2 regions of the Brevibacillus sp. HB1.2 genome follow, and region 2 is predicted to be linked to the other one. Evidence: riboswitches for the same ligand, from Rfam matches in the RefSeq annotation. Region 2 holds a riboswitch; the other holds the start of a gene.

Region 1 (8,638 bases), on a different contig from region 2:
TCCGCCTGAGAGCTTTGCTGGGTATGCGCCTGCCTTATCAGACAAGCCGACCTTTTCCAAGAGCTCTGCACTCATGCGCTGGATGTCCTCCACCGCCTCCCCTTTGACCACTCTAGGTGCGATCTCAAGATTCTCCTTCACCGTCAAATGAGGAAACAGATTAAAATGCTGAAAGACCATGCCCATTCTCGAGGTGATCTGCTTGATTTCCTGGTTACTGGCGTAAACGCCGTCCTTCACCAAATAATCATCCTGCACCCGAATGCTGCCACCATTCACCTGCTCCAGATTGACCAAGCTACGTAGCATTGTGCTTTTGCCGGAGCCAGACGGTCCAATGACCGCCACGACTTCGTTCTTTTTCACCGAAAACGAGACATCTCGCAAAACTTCCTGATTGCCAAACGATTTCTTTAGATTCGATACTTGAATGATATCCATATTGCGCCAGCCCTTTATTCGAATTTGAACCTTTTTTCCAGCCACTTAAAGAATAACGTCAACAATAGCGTCATCAACAAATAAATGATTCCGGCAATAAAAAACGGAACGATGGTAAAGTCGCGATTCACAGCCGTTTGTGCAAAGTGAAGCAATTCTGGGACGGCAACCGCATAGAGCAGCGCTGTATCCTTTACGAGAGTAATGGATTCATTTGCGACGGCAGGCAAAGCCACGCGAAACATTTGCGGCAAAATAATCTTGTTGGTCGTCTGCCATTTGCTAAAGCCGAGTACCTGCGCCGCCTCGTACTGTCCTTTGTCGATCGACAACAGTCCTCCACGGAAAATCTCCGCGAAATACGCTGCGTAGTTCAGCACAAAGCCGAGGCATGCAGCTACGAATCGATCCATAACCAAGTATTCTCCGATCACTGGCAAGAGTGGGAGACCAAAGACAAAAAACAATAGCTGTAATAATAGAGGCGTTCCACGCATGACATACACATAGGTGTGCGCGAACCAAGACAGACCTCTGTTGCTGCTATTCGCCATTAAGGTAATGAGAAATCCCAATGGGATCGATGCCAGGATAGCGATGAAGAACAGCAACACCGTCATCTGCGCCCCTTCTAGCATGGGCACGGTAATAGAGATAATATAGTCTAAGCTCATCTGGTATGCTCCTAATCCTTATAATAAAGCGTGGCTTCGCCAATCATTCGGCGAAGCCATCGTATCTTCCGTTTATTTCAACACGCGATTTTCGCCAAACCATTTTTCTGATATTTTAGCTGCTGTTCCATCCTGATTCATGGTATCCAAGGCTTTTTGCAGTTCGTTCAATAACGCCTCGTTCCCTTTTTTGACGCCCACTCCATACTCCTCAGGTGCAAGTGATTCTTCCAACAGCTTAAAGGTTCCAGGTTCTTTTGCCATGTAGTAATCGGCTACAATCTGGTCGATGACAACTGCTTCCACGCGGCCAATCTTCATATCGCTCAATGCCAGTACATTATCAGGATACTCTGTAATTGATTTGACCTGATTTTTCATGTCACTTGCATTGACAGCGTCAGCTGCGGAAGACAGCTTTTGCAAACCAATTGCTTTACCGGCCAAGTCTGACAGCTTGGTCCAGTTGCTATTTGCCATCGTGACCACTACTTGCGCGTTTTTCAGATAAGGCTTGGTAAAGAGAACCTTCTCTTTTCTCTCATCTGTAATCGTATATCCATTCCAGATCAAGTCGATACGACCGCTATTTAGTTCAGACTCTTTTGCACTCCAATCGATTGGTTGAAACTCGACTTGTTTTCCCATTTTTTCGCCGGCTGCACGTGCATAATCAATATCAAAACCGACTAGCTCATTTTTTTCATCCCGGAATCCCATTGGTGCAAACTTATCATCAATTCCGATAATCAGCTTGTTCGCGTCAGCGCCAGTTTTTGCGCTGGAACAGCCCACTACCAATGAAACCATCGCACTCAACAACAAAGACATCCATGCTATTTTCTTCATCGTGATGATCCCCCTCGTTTCCCTACTCTATATTTTACTCTGATAAAGTGGTAATACGTTAACAAGGTATCATGATAGCACATTAGCAAGGAATAGTCGATACTTTAGCAAACAAAAGCACCTTAGAAATATACGCCAAATGAATGAGTAAAATGCCCGACTAGCAGATGCATGTCTTTTTCTTTTTTCCGACACTCCCTCGTTCCTCTATCTTTTTGATATACTCCGTAGCCAACGGAACTTTGCACGCTGTCTGTCCGACGTCCACATGTACTTTGCCAATCGCTGCGGCCACTTCCAACGCTTCCTGATGAAGTTCCGGTACATACGCACCTACTGAAATAACGAATTGATTCATGGTGTACCGTACGCGATTTTGTTCCTGATGAATCGTCTCCTTCACTCTCATGAGGAGCCGTTTGATTTCTTCTTTATGTAGCTGTTCATCGGGCGTAATCGACAAGTAGTTCGAATACGTATTCCACCCACATGTGGCTACCATCTCTTCCTTTGACTCGATCCATTCTCGTGCCAACTCCATGGCAAAATGACTCTCAGCCGCTACACTCGCAACCGTATATTCGGCGGGCGCGTACCAAGACGCTTCTTTGACCCAAGTCTGTAACCGCTCTTTTGTCATGCTCTTTGGGTCAACCGTCAATCCGGCCAAGTACATGGCGTCGTAGTTTCCCGTATCGTACAGCGCCTGGACGAGCTGCTGATCACGCTTGACCTCCTTGACCAGCTTTTTCATATCGCCGACTCGCACGCCAAACAAAGGCTCTTTTGCTCCATGCCGCAATAACGTTTTTTTCGTCTGCTCTGTCCCCATCGCTTCGAGCTTCTGCATGACTTCTTCCAGCGTCATCTTGTTACCCACCTTTATCTACTATTAATTAGGATAACCAGCGGCGTTACCTCCAACACGAAAAAACCCTCCTCATTTAAAGGAGAGCTTTTTCCTGAAGAGCTTGACGCGCTTTTCCTATCCTTACGCCTGACTGCGTACTTTGATATACGAAACATTTCTGACGTTGATAACAACATCATCGTACTGTAGCCATCCACCGTCTTGATTAGCGACCATTTGAATGATCTCTTCCGGTTCCGTCGTTTCAACGCTAATCGTTTCACCGCCTCCGGAAAAGTAAAATTGAATCACTTTTACTTCCTTCATAAAATCCCCTCCTATTCCTTCTAGTTATCGGATGGTTGGAAAATTTTTGTTATGGGTGATTTTTTAGGTATACTTTTGTTGCAGCTATTCCGTTTTGAATGTCTACCATTTCTGTGAAAAGGGGTTTGTTGAAAATGCCGGATTCGGTACACACGAGAAAAGGAGCAAGTAAAGCCTCGCTCATCCCTAACAATGTTTTAGCACTCCTTCATGCTGGAGAATTAGAAAGTGTCAATTTGACTGAATGGCAGGCTGTTGATCATATTCATCTGGTACAAAGCGTTCTGCCTCATGTTCAATTAGACACACATATCTCTCAACTTGTTTATCAATTAGAAGAAACGGGATCTACGAGCGGAATGAAAGCTATCCGTCTGATTGGCCAAGAACTACTTGCGATCTTACACAAATCGGGTGAACCCACAGCTACGTCTCCCGTTTTCCTATCGTTGGCCACCCACAAGTCAGACAGTGTACGTTGCTGGAGTGCCTATATCATTGGTTTGGACAACAGCTTATCGCTCGAAGAAAAGCTAAGGCAAATAAGAAAACTCTCGGCAGATCATCATTTTGGAGTGAGAGAGATCGCATGGATGGCAATTCGAGATTCTCTCGTGCATGATCTGAACCATTCCATTCACCTCCTGAGCGAATGGGTACTTGATACTGACGAAAATATTCGCCGCTTTGCGGTAGAAGCTACACGCCCTCGAGGGGTCTGGTGCAAGCATATTGACACATTGAAAAATGAGCCTGCTCGCTGTCTGCCCTTGCTTACGCCAGTGAAGTCAGATCCATCCAAATATGTTCAAGATTCTGTTGGGAATTGGTTGAACGATGCGAGTAAATCACAACCTGACTGGGTGGCGCAGCTTTGTGACGATTGGTTAAGAATCTCTGATACAAAGGAAACGAAAAGAATTGTCACCAAAGCGAAAAGAACGATTCTGAAGACCCAAACCGAACAGAAATGATGAACCAAATCACCTATTTATCTCAATTTTATTTGTTAAATTCATTATCCGAGGAAAGTTTGCGCTTAATCGATCAATTAACCTCCTTATCCCCTTTTCCCAAAAATACGTGCATTCAAACACCAGAAACTTTTTCAGAGGGCTTTTACTTCATCAAACAGGGGAAAGTACGTTTATATAAAGTAAATCGGGATGGGCGGCAGTTCACATTCGATATCCTCGGGGAAGGCAATGTGTTTGGAGAAGTGGATCTCCTCTCATTAGGTACACGGGAGATGTATATAGAAGCCATCGAAGACTGCCTCATTTGTAAAATGAGCAAAGCAAAATTTGAGAGCTACATAATCGAACATCCGCAACTGATGATGAAGATCATGAAGATCATTAGCGATAGAATGGTTTCGATCAGCCAGGCAGCCGAAAATCTTGCTCTTCTCCCTTTACAAGATCGCATTATTTCCACATTAGTAAGGCTTGCCGATCAATTTGGCACTCCTAACAGTTCGGCATTTCAACAAATTGACTTACCTCTTTCCCATCAAGAACTCGCCCATTTTGTCGGGGCATCCAGGGAAGCTGTGACGGTAGCATTACGTGCTTTAGTAAGAGAAGAACTAATTCAAACAGGCTTTAAATCCATTTCCATTCATCGGGACGAAATTTTGAAGAGAATGTAATCCAGGTTACATCTTCCCCTCCAAAAGAAAGATATCGTAAAGCTATGGCTTTTACTATTCTTTCGAAAAAGAGGGGAACGACATATGGATAAACCACATTTTCAGAGCCTGCGCGAAGAGCTGGATTTTACAACCATTCAAATAGCAGACCTCCTCACTCGTGAAGTAACAGATGCATTTACAAAATCAATCGAGGAGCTGCGGACCTCTGGACACGCAAAGGGCTTGCCGATTGGTTCGATTGCACCTGATTTCTCGTTGAACGATCACACTGGCAAGACCATTACCTTGTCGGAAAAAATCGGAAAAGGTCCCGTCGTCCTCACATTTTTCCGTGGATCATGGTGCCCCTACTGCAATTTGGAGCTGCAAGCATACCAAAAACAGATCGATACGATAACCTCTCTGGGTGCCCAATTGTTTGCCATTAGTCCACAATCTCCTGCACACTCTCTTACTATGCAAGAGAAAAACGGTCTGAGCTTTCCCGTGTTATGCGATACCAATAACCAAGTAGCAGAAAAATATAAACTCAGATTCAGACTGCCTGATTTTTTACATGATACCTACCGATCATTGGATATTGATCTCCATCGTTTTAATAGCGAAGATTCATGGACACTCCCCATACCTGCTACTTATATCCTCGACAACCAGGGCGTAATCCGTTCAGCAGGCTTAGATCCTGATTACAAAAAACGCATGGAGCCTAGTGAAGTTTTAGACATTCTGCGTACCCTAACCTAACGCTTATATAACGAAGAACCAGTTGATCACACAACTGGTTTTTTCTACGTCTATGCTTTATGAACAATTAGTTTATTTTCCCTACCAAAACTTGACAAGAATATATCTTTTGGCTTATATTTTGCATGATTATGTCTAGCAAAATTCGACACATCTTTACAATTTCTGCTAAAAAATGCAAAAGGCAAAGTCATCGAAAGGTGGCGACGCAAAACCACGGGTCTACAGTCTTTGACCATGATAGCCGGGTTGCCATCATCTTGAGACCATTTATTCGATGTTGGTAGCTTCGGTTGTTCCATTTCGATGGAACGGCCTTTTTTTGTGTTTACATTTTTGAAAGGAGGATGAAAGCACTTTCATTATCGTATCGGATGGAAAAACATAACTTTAGTGACGTCAAACATACACAACATGGTTCAATCAGAGAAAATGATGGAGTGGAGAAGTTATGTACAAACAAGTAGAAACCGTACAAGAGTTAGCAAAATTTCATGAAATCAAAGAAACAGTATGGACAAGCATGGGCTTCGAGATGGAGCATGCGAAAGAAGGCTCGGCTCAGTTCCTCTTACTTGCCGAAGATGGTGAAGCAGGTGGAACATTTGAAATGACGCCCTTTTCCAAATCAAGTGCTTATATGAAATCACTTTTTCAGGATGTTGTTACAGAAGATATGAAAGTAATGGAGGTAGACAGTCTCGCTGTTTTGCCGAAATACCGTGGACAACTAGGGCAAAAAGGAATTTGCTTGATGATAGATTACGCTGAAAAGCACGGTTATACCCACGCAATCGGGGTAGCAGATCCGACTTTTTTTACGTTCATTAACAAGAAGTATCAAGTAAAGGCGACTCAGACCAAAGATATCGTCTTTTACAAAGGGGCCGATGCCATTCCGACCCTCTTCCATCTAAAAGATGTCTATGACAATAAGCACGATCCGAAATATTCCTGGTACAATTCGTCGTCATCCAACCAAGTAAAAGTCGAGGTAGGTGGGTAACATGGATAACATGGATAACATTGATCTATTGAGAAGAAGAAACAATTGGGTCGTAATCGTATTCGCAAGTATTATTACGGTAGTTCAGGTCTTAAACCTTTTTCTAGGCGTATCGTACACATTCGTTTTCACGATACTGGGTATTTTGTATGGCGTACTGGCACCTTTTACTTACATCTCCAATCGCCCGAGGTTCCGTGAAAAAGCAGCGCCCTTCATGAAGTTTTTCAACTTCGCGGTAATCGGAATTTTTATGTTCATCGTAGTTGGACTGGACCCGCATATGATCAATATCATGACCATTATGTTCTTTGTAGCAGTCATGGGGATTTATCAAGACCGACTCATCAATATTTTGACGATTGTATCGACATTGGGTATTGTCTCTTACTACTTCCTGACACAGAGAGAAACGATTTTCCATTCGACAAACAACCTTGATCTGATGTACTTCTTGCTTACCTTCTGCTTCGTCTCTGTCACGAGCATGATGCATGCTGTATTCAATAACAAGCTGCAAGAGGAAAGTGAGCAACAAAAACAAGAAGCGATTGCCTCAAAGGAATCGTTGCAACGTGTTCTGGATCAGATCAATGAATCACTCACCTCTATGCAAGACTATCAAGAGAATTTGAACAAGGTGACGGACGGTGTAAATATTCGCGCAGTCGAAACCGTCGCTTCCCTGCAAGACATTATGGAGTCCTTTACGGTTCAGACCAGCAATACCGACGAACTGCGTCGGGAAATGAGCTCGACGAATCTGCAAGTGGAGGACATGACCCGCTCTGTTACAGAGATGCATGATTACGTAGAATCGACCAAAGAAGCCACTAATGAGAGCGGCAAACGCATCGGCAACATCGGCAATGACTTTGAACGATTCATCAAGGATATCCAAGGTACAAACCAGCTGATTCAAGAGCTCAATAAAGAAACCGAATCGATTGGGAAAATCATTCAAACCATTTCCGAGATTTCTGCACAAACCAATCTGTTGGCACTCAATGCCACGATTGAAGCGTCTCGCGCAGGCGAACACGGCCGAGGATTTGCTGTAGTAGCAGATGAAGTACGCAAGCTGGCTGAATCCTCCAAGCTATCCTCTGAGTCGATCTCGAACCTGCTCATGACCATTCGCGAAAAAATGAAGCTCGTATCAGATATGATTTCTGAGTCACAGACTTCTTTTGAGAAAAATAGCGAGGGCATCATTGAAGTACAAGAAATGTTCACCAATGTAGACAACTACATGCAAAACTTTGCGGATAAAACGAAAAACCTGCAAGAGTTCATTATCCATGTTCACAGTATGATTCAAGAAGTCGGCGCAAAAGTTGAAGTCAACGCAGATATTACCGACAAGAACAAAGAGAGCCTGGAAGAAGTGCTTGTTCTCGTTTCTGAACAAAAAGACGAAGTCGTTAAGGTTTCTGGCGGCTTTGAGAAAATCGAACAACAGATGCGTGGTCTCCATATGTAACCTTCCTGCAACCGCCTTTCACGGGCGGTTGTTTTCTTTTCTCATTTTGTAACCGAACAGATATATAATGTAAATATTCTGATATTTATAATCTTATACAATGAAAGGAGCACATCATTGATGGATGCACGAATCGAAACAAAAACGATTCAGACCGATCGACTGCTCGTTTCTTATCTGACAGCTGGCGTACTAGAAGGAGAACCGCTCCTCCTCATTCACGGCAATGCATCAGCCAACTTGTTCTGGGATGATACCATTGCGGCTCTATGTGACCAGTACCGTGTGTACGCACCTGATATGCGTGGCTATGGAGCAAGTGAAGCATTGCCCATCGATGCGACACTCGGTTTGCGAGACTGGTCGGATGACCTTCATTCGTTTATTCGGGCATTGGACTTGCCAACACCCGTCCATCTTGCCGGCTGGTCGTTGGGCGGTGGGATCGCGATGCAGTTTGCCATCGATCACCCGCAGGAAGTACGCTCCCTGATTCTAATCGCCCCCATGTCTCCTTACGGCTTTGGTGGAACCAAGGATATAGCTGGCACCCCGTGCTACAGCAGCTTCTCAGGCTCAGGTGGAGGAGCTGTCAACTCCGAGCTGGTCA
Region 2 (8,638 bases):
ATCAGAATAACTCCTCCTTGTGTCAAGTGTTAATGTTTGGAATATTCCTGTAGCCAGTTTACTCTCTCTTTTCTGGATCGTCTAGAAGAGGGTGGGTAAAACCATTGGTTCTAGCGGTAGGGTGGGGAGGAAACAGGAGAAAACGCTCAGCTTCTAGGGCCACCAGCTGGGGGATTGACTGCCCGCCTCCATGCAAAAAGCGAAACCGCGTCCAAAGTGGCCGGTTCAGGATGTGTTTCAGAGGTGGACGCTTAAGGACGTGTTTCGCTTTTTGCATTCCGTCTCGGTCGGTGTCCCTAAGATCTTCGCTTATTTCTCCTGTTTCCTCTGCGAGCTGTTTGCTTTCCCCCTGCTTTCTTAGGGAGAATCTAAATGAATAAAAAAGAGAGAGCCACGTGCGGCGGTGTCTTCCATACACCCTCGTGATATACTAGTAGTCAAACTAATCAAATATTCAAGATAACTAAATAAAGGAGTTATCATGGGACAATATGTAGTCAGAGAAAGCACGAAAGATGACGCTGAATTTATTGAGCAAAGAATCGTTGAATACAATGAATCGAATGTTCCTTTTGAACTGACCGTTCCTTTTTCAAAAATCAATAAACACGTTCGTGATGAAGATGGCACTATCATTGCGGGAATAAATTGTGTGTACTATTCTTGGAGATGTTTGTACATTGATGCTTTGTGGGTCAGAGATGATTTGAGAAAGACCGGATTGGGAAGCAAACTTCTTCTTGAAATTGAAAACACAGCTAGGGAGTATGGCATTCATTTGATTCATTTAGATACTTTTGATTTTCAAGCAAAGGACTTTTATGTAAAACACGGGTACGATATACATGGTGTACTCGATGATTGCCCTCTTTCCCATCAAAGATTTTACCTACAGAAGAGAATTGATTAGCAGTCTAATCTTCCGCAAAAAAGTAGCCCTACATCCAATAATCGGTGTAGGGCTCTTTGTCTTCCACATGTTACTCCTCAAACTTCACCATTTCCAAATTGGTTTTTTTGACCTTCACCAGGTACAACAAATAGATCAAGCCTACAAAGCTCCATAGCAAGCCCAGCATCATGGACGTTGTTTCGAGGTTGACCCACAGAAAGGCGATGAACGTTGTCCCGATGAGTGGAGACAACACGAAGCCCCACCAATCCTTGCTATGCTTGTTCTTTTGTTTACGGAAATAGTACGCCATTACGCTGATGTTCACAAAGCTAAAGGCGATCAGTGCGCCGAAGTTAATAAAGGAAGTTGCTGTTAACAAATCCATGTACAAAGCGAACAGCATCAACGCTCCGACCAGTAAGACGTTAAGCAAAGGGGTTCTCAGCTTCGGATGTACATAACCGAACCAGCGTCGCGGCAAAAATCCATCTCGTCCCATTGCGTACAACAAGCGTGTCACGCTCGTGACTGATACCAGTCCGGATGCCAGTGTCGAAGACAACGCTGCCGCCAAAAACACCAATTGAAAGATCGTCCCACCGATAAACAGAGCAATCTCCGCAGAGGCCGCTTCTGGATCAGACAATACCGAAACATCAGGAAATAATGATTGCATGAAATAAGAGGCCGTAATAAATAACGCTCCTCCTGCGAGTGCTACGAGCATAATCCCGCGAGGAATCGTCTTTTTCGCATCGACGGTTTCCTCCGTGAGCGTGGTTACTGCATCAAAGCCAAGGAAGGAAAAGCAAAGAATCGACGCACCGGAAAGCAGTGCAATGACAGACATATCCGGTGACAAAAATGGACGCAGGTTGAATACGTGGCCAAGCCCGTCACCTTGCATAAGACCACGGATTGCCAATCCCGCAAATAATACGACGACCACGACTTGAAACAGCACTAGAATCGAGTTAACGGATGCGGTTACCGTTACGCGAAATACGTTTAACCCCGTCACCAATACAATGAAACCAATAATCCACCACGCTGTCGACACGTCAGGAAACACGGATGATAAGTATACTCCCGTCAACAAGGCGTTAATCATCGGTAAAAATAAATAATCTAGCAAAGACGCCCAGCCTACCAAAAATCCTGCATAGGGATGAATCGTTTGTTGCGTATACGTGTACGCAGTCCCTGCTGAAGGGAATAGCCGTACCATCTTTCCGTAGCTTGCCGCCGTAAACAGGATCGCAAGAAGTGTGACTGCATAAGCAGCAGGAACGTGTCCCCCCGTTTCTCCAGATACAATGCCAAAGGTGTCAAAAACGGCCATCGGGGCCATGTAGCCCAGTCCAATTACGACAATATGTCGCAACTTCAAACTACGTGTTAGTTCTGCTCTCCCGTTCACTACCTGTCCCCCTTTATGTAACAGAATAATTATACACGTTGATTTATAATCACGAAAGAAAAAAGCACTGCTGCACACGGGTTCTCCATGTACAGCAGTGCTTGATTTATATGCATATTCCCTATGCTTTTGGCAGTTCAAAGGAACTCTTCAACGATACAATCCGGTTGAATACGAGCTTATCATCTGTCGTATGCTTCGGATCGACATTGAAATAGCCATGACGGAAAAATTGATACTTGTCTTGTGGCTTGGTTTCTTTCATATTTGGCTCCACATAGCCTTGCAACACTTCCAACGAATTCGGGTTAACGTTGTCGAGGAATGTGCCCTCCGCGTCTTCATCATCCATAATCAATGGCTCGTACAAACGGAATTCAGCAGGAAGCGCATTGGTCGCATCCACCCAGTGAATCGTCCCTTTTACCTTGCGACCTGTAAAACCGCTGCCGCTCTTCGTCTCAGGGTCATACGTGCAATGGATCTCGATCACGTTGCCATCTGCATCCTTCACGACGTCATTGCATTTAATGAAGTACGCGTGCTTCAAACGCACTTCATTTCCCGGGAACAGGCGGAAATACTTGCTCGGCGGGTTTTCCATGAAGTCGTCTTGCTCAATGTAGATTTCGCGGGAGAACGGAATTTGACGATTGCCCATCTCTGGGTTCTCTGGATTGATCTCCGCTTCGAGCATCTCGACTTGTCCTTCCGGATAGTTCGTGATGACGACCTTCAACGGATTCAAAACAGCCATCGTACGTGGTGCCTTCAGCTTCAGGTCCTCACGGATGAAATACTCCAGCATTTTCTCGTCAACCGTGCTGTTAGCGCGCGCTACCCCTACTTCACGAGCGAATGTACGAATCGCTTCCGGTGTATAGCCGCGACGACGGAAGCCTGCGATGGTTGGCATGCGCGGGTCATCCCAGCCGTCTACTACATTCTCATCAACAAGCTGTTTCAGCTTGCGTTTACTCATAACGGTGTTGGTCAGATTCAAGCGGGCAAATTCGTACTGGCGTGGTACACTCTCCATTTCGCACTCGCGGACTACCCAGTCGTACAACGGACGATGATCTTCGAATTCCAGTGAACACAGGGAGTGTGTCACGCCCTCGATGGCATCCTCCAACGGATGAGCGAAGTCGTACATCGGATAGATGCACCATTTGTCGCCCGTGTTGTGATGCGTTGCATGGGAGATTCGATACAGAACCGGATCACGCATGTTGAAGTTCTGAGAAGCCATATCGATTTTCGCACGCAGCACCTTTTCTCCGTCCTTGAATTCCCCTTGGCGCATACGTGCAAACAGATCCAGGTTTTCCTCCACAGATCGGTTGCGGAACGGACTATCTGTGCCTGGCTCTGTCCATGTTCCACGCATTTTACGCATTTCTTCGGGAGACAGATCGTCTACGTAAGCCAGACCTTTTTTAATCAACAGCACCGCACGGTTGTACATCTCTTCAAAGTAATCAGATGCAAAAAACAGCCCATCCCATTCGAAGCCAAGCCATTGAACGTCCCTTTTGATGGCCTCTACGTATTCGATGTCTTCCTTCACCGGGTTGGTGTCGTCAAAACGCAGGTTGGCCTTGCCGGAAAATTCACGTGCCAACTCAAAGTTGAGGCAGATCGCTTTTGCATGTCCAATATGAAGATACCCGTTCGGTTCTGGGGGAAAGCGGGTAATAATTTCTTTTACTTTGCCCTCTTGCAAGTCATCAATCATGATATTGCGGATAAAATTGGATGCCGCTACCTTGTTTTCCAATGAAATCAACCTTTCACTTCACCTTTACATTCCATAATACTGATTCTCTACCCAGAGTTCAACAAAATCGGGTCGTGGACCGACCCGCTCACGTCTTCCATTGCTGCCTCGTTTGCCATTGTGGCCTGCAATACAGATGAATGACAGAATCAATGGCTAAGCGCTGCTCCGTGATCCCTCGAATCGTTTCGAGATGCTTCGGGAAAATCAGATGCAACAAAGGCTGTTCAACATGATTGAAACGTTGGAATGCTTCCGCTGCAATCCGATCCCACTGTGGGTAATACCGAAGCAAGTCATCGGGCATTACACGGGAGCGATCCGTGTCAGACTCGGGCAAACACTCAAAAGGTTCATCCAGATTTAACGTTCCATAATCATCGGTCAGCTCTTCGCCCGGAAAAATATCCCGTGCAGCCAATTCCATATCATACATGGTCGGCACACAATTCGCATGAAAGCTGTGGTTCACGTACCTTGCCTTATCCCAACAAAGAATGTACTTTCCGAACTGGTTCTTGAATGAATATTTTTGCACGTCCTGTTTCCGTAATGAGTCAAGTTTTTCCACAAATGCAGGGTCCAATACCTGGTCCAAATTATCCTGTGCCCATACAATCGTTCCTTTTGGGATAAACCTTGTCGCAAACACACCGTACCCGATCTCATCGTTGATATAGCGCAATTCTGTATCGGGATGCATCATGGTCTTTGTTTCACTCCTTGGCTTATGTGCCTTTTTATCATCATAAGCAATTCAGCCCCATGAGGTGTGTGAATGTCTGCGAAAAACACCCCTCCCCATAGCTTTCCTGACTATTTTTCTGGATTAAAAAATTTTTTCTTATTTACCACAAATGGTAAATAGTCTATATTATTGGCAAACGGTGTTTTAGGAACATTTTCCCACAACGATCGCATCAGTAAATGTGTCAATTTTATGCTTCATCCATTGATATCGAAACGGCAAACCCGGGGAAATCCGGCGACGCAAAGCTACAGGGGCTACCTCCGCAACAGCGGACACGCTTGCCAGCTACCGAAGTATTGATGTAGGACGAGACCAATGATCCTATATCATTGGTCTTTTTTTGCGCACATAATGTCTATTTTTGTCTATTTTTGTATGTTTGTGTATTTTTGACTTTTGAAGGAGGTGAGGCAACAGCGGATAGCCGGTTTAATGAATTCATTATTCTATTCATCATGAAGGAGGTTTCATAGGAATGTCATTCTGGAAGAAACTCTCAACCGTCGCGCTGACTGCTGTCATCGGGGTATCAACATTCTCTGGGGCACAAGCTGCTAACCGTCCAACAACGATGTCACCGAACGCAATGGTGACGACTCCTCACTATCTGGCTACGGCTGCGGCCCTGAAGACATTGGAAAACGGTGGAAACGCTGTAGATGCTGCTATTACAGCCGCTTCCACATTAGCTGTCGTCTATCCTCATTACACAACCATTGGTGGAGATAACTTCTGGCTCATCTACAATGCCAAAACAAAAGAGCTGAAGGCACTGAACGGCAGTGGTCGCGCAGGCGAAAAGGCAACCATCGACTATTACAAAAACAAAGGCTACGAAAAAATCCCGTCCCGCGGTTATGAATCGGCAAACACTGTCCCTGGTGTCGTCTCCGGCTGGTGGGAGGCTTACAACTACGCCCATAAAAGCATGGGCAATAGTAAGGTTCAATGGAACAAACTGCTGGAGCCTGCCATTGGATACGCCGAGAACGGATATCCAGTCTCCCCCAACCAAGTATATTGGACGAAATACGCGACAGATCCAACTGACAATAACTTGAAGAATCTTCAACGTTTTGATGGATTCCGTAAAACATTCCTGAAGCCCAACGGTGATCCCTATGCAGCAGGCGAAATTCTCAAACAAAAGGATCTTGCCAATACTTTGCGAATCATTGCGAAAAAAGGCGCTGACGGTTTTTATAAAGGAGAAGTAGCTAAAAAAATCGTAGCAGACATGCAAGCCAACGGCGGATTGCTCACGTTGAAAGATTTTGAGAAGCACACCTCCACTTGGGCAGATCCGATTTCGGTAGACTACCGCGGATATAAAGCGTACAACGTTCCGCCTAACTCCCAAGGCATGGCATCGCTCTCTATTCTTAATGTTTTGAATAACTTTGACCTCAAGAGCATGGGTGAAGGAACACCCGATTACTATCACACGATTGTGGAAGCTACCAAACAGTCTTTTGCTGACCGTGACAAATGGCTGACTGACCCTGCCTTTGTGGATATCCCTGTGGATGAGCTGTTGTCCAAGCAGCACGGGAAAGATTTAGCTGCGCGCATTGATATGAAGCAAGCTGCCAAATCCGTAGAACCGCTTGATCCAAAAGGCGATACAACCTGGTTCGGGATCGTCGACAAAGATGGAAATGCCGTGTCCATCATTCAGAGTCACTATTTTGACTGGGGTTCCGGCATCGTAGCGAAAGATACGGGCATCCTTTTGCAAAACCGCGGAAGCTATTTCTCTTTGGACTCCAAACACATCAATCACTTGGAACCAGGAAAACGTACCTTCCACACCATTAATCCAGCTATGCTCTTTAAAGGGGACAAGCCTTATCTTCTCTACGGGACACAAGGGGGAGAAGGACAGCCGCAAACGCAAGCCGCTCTCGTCACGCGTATCGTCGACTTTGGTTTCAGCGTACAAGACGCAATCGAAGCACCAAGATGGCTGCATGGACGCAACTGGGGATCTGATTCCAACAATCTCAAGGTGGAAAGCCGCATCCCTCAAGACGTCCTGGACGAGTTAATAAAACGTGGGCATCCAGTCGAAAAGCTGGAAGCAGCCTATACCGATACGATGGGACAGTCCGGCGCAATCCTGATTGACCCGCAAACCAATGTAAAATTTGGCGGTGCTGACCCTCGCGGTGAAGGCGCAGCAATGGGATATTGATATTTTGTCAGACTGCTGAGTTAAACTCAGCAGTCTACCTGTATTATATTTCCTTGTGGCAGACCGCTTTTCACAAAGAAAGAAATATCTCAATCACGGATTAGGAGCGGAAAAATCCTATGTTTTTGTTCAACAAACTCAGGAACAAAATGATCCTTTGGTTTCTCGTCGTGGCCGTCATTCCACTTACTGCCGTTTCGATGTTTATCACGAGCAGCTTTTCATCCATTCTGATTGATAAACAAAAATCATCCTATGTTGACCTTACTTCCAGTACAGCCATAGCTATGGATCAATATCTGGACCGGCGTATGACAGAAATTCAGATTTTAGCCCGTACCTCGGATATTCAATCCGATGATGCAGCGGCAAAAAATGAATTCATCCGCAAGTTTACCGAGGAAATGAAACTGTATGACGGAAATACCTTTATCGCAAGTGATGGAAAAGTAACGGCTGATACGTTCCCCAAAAGCGTTGGAATCAATCTTGGCGAGCGCCAATTCTTCAAAGACGGTATGCAGGACAAGCCCAGCTTCTCCGATGTTCTAGTTGCGAAGACAACCGGCAATCGCTCTATCATCGTCGCTTCCCCTGTAAAAGCGAAAAATAATGAGAAGCTTGGTGTCTTGACCGGGCTCGTCAATGTAGATGACTTCACAGCTACATTCCTCAAGAATTTGAAAGTAGGCAACGATGGCTATCCGATTCTCGTTGATAACAAGGACCAGATTCAGTACCATCCTACCCAGGATCTGATCGGAAAACCGCTTGAGGAATCCGCTCTGCCGCAACCATTAATGGAAATCCTGAAATCAGGAAAAACAGAAAAGGGCTCATACAGCTACTCGGACAATGGTAAGGAATACGTTGTCACCTATTCCCCCATTCCCAAGACCAACTTTGGTTTGTATCTGCATATCCCTGTCGAATCCATAACGTCTGCGGTTTCATCCGTTACCAACATGGTTACGATCATTGTCATCATTGTTGTTGCTGTCGTGATCGCAATCGCGTACGCTGTTTCCCGGCAAATCTCCCGCCCTATTGCGGCAGTTGCCTCCGTGGCTAACCGCATTTCCGAGGGTGAACTGACTGTACAACCCTTGCAGATTCAAACCAAGGATGAGGTTGGACAGCTATCCCAATCCGTAAACACAATGGTGCTCAACCTGCGAACGATTATTCAACAAGTAAATGATACAGCTTCAGATCTTGCTTCTTCAGCAGAGGAATTGTCTGTCAACTCCGACCATACGAGCAAGGCTACCGAGCAAATCGCCATAACGATTCAGGAAGTAGCTTACGGTGCGGAAAAGCAAGTGAAGAGTGTAGAGGAAAGTGTCACCGCAATTCAAGGTGTATCGACAGGGGCCCAGCGGGTTGCCACGAATGCACAGCAAGCTGCCGAATCAGCTTTGGGCGCTTCCCAAATTGCAGTGGAAGGCAATCAGGCCCTTCAGGTCGTTATCAGCCAGATGCAATCGATCGAGAACACTGTTGGCAACATTGCCGATATCGTCAAACGATTAGGAAACAGCTCGCAGGAAATCGGACAAATTGTACAAGTCATCACCGGTATCGCTGAACAAACAAAT

Evidence for each region. A riboswitch is a leader RNA that binds a small molecule or an ion and turns the genes downstream of it on or off. The one in region 2 is predicted to bind cyclic di-GMP.
Region 1: another riboswitch for cyclic di-GMP. It lies ahead of HPY28_RS21385 (GNAT family N-acetyltransferase); the one in region 2 lies ahead of ggt (gamma-glutamyltransferase).

Annotation. Positions count from the first base shown of each region.
Region 1 is NZ_JABMIU010000010.1:177,583-186,220, forward strand. Features, by position in the region: gene HPY28_RS21345 (amino acid ABC transporter ATP-binding protein) at 1-441, opposite strand, end outside; gene HPY28_RS21350 (amino acid ABC transporter permease) at 456-1,115, opposite strand; gene HPY28_RS21355 (amino acid ABC transporter substrate-binding protein) at 1,188-1,964, opposite strand; gene HPY28_RS21360 (DNA alkylation repair protein) at 2,125-2,832, opposite strand; gene HPY28_RS21365 (hypothetical protein) at 2,956-3,141, opposite strand; gene HPY28_RS21370 (DNA alkylation repair protein) at 3,276-4,115, shown strand; gene HPY28_RS21375 (Crp/Fnr family transcriptional regulator) at 4,115-4,792, shown strand; gene HPY28_RS21380 (peroxiredoxin-like family protein) at 4,877-5,539, shown strand; cyclic di-GMP riboswitch class I at 5,713-5,796, shown strand; gene HPY28_RS21385 (GNAT family N-acetyltransferase) at 5,991-6,545, shown strand; gene HPY28_RS21390 (methyl-accepting chemotaxis protein) at 6,538-8,028, shown strand; gene HPY28_RS21395 (alpha/beta hydrolase) at 8,149-8,638, shown strand, end outside.
Region 2 is NZ_JABMIU010000005.1:190,095-198,732, reverse strand. Features, by position in the region: gene HPY28_RS14805 (QueT transporter family protein) at 1-2, opposite strand, end outside; gene HPY28_RS14800 (GNAT family N-acetyltransferase) at 482-910, shown strand; gene HPY28_RS14795 (APC family permease) at 981-2,315, opposite strand; gene HPY28_RS14790 (glutamine--tRNA ligase/YqeY domain fusion protein) at 2,437-4,104, opposite strand; gene HPY28_RS14785 (SET domain-containing protein) at 4,184-4,801, opposite strand; cyclic di-GMP riboswitch class I at 5,051-5,139, shown strand; gene ggt (gamma-glutamyltransferase) at 5,322-7,040, shown strand; gene HPY28_RS14775 (methyl-accepting chemotaxis protein) at 7,160-8,638, shown strand, end outside.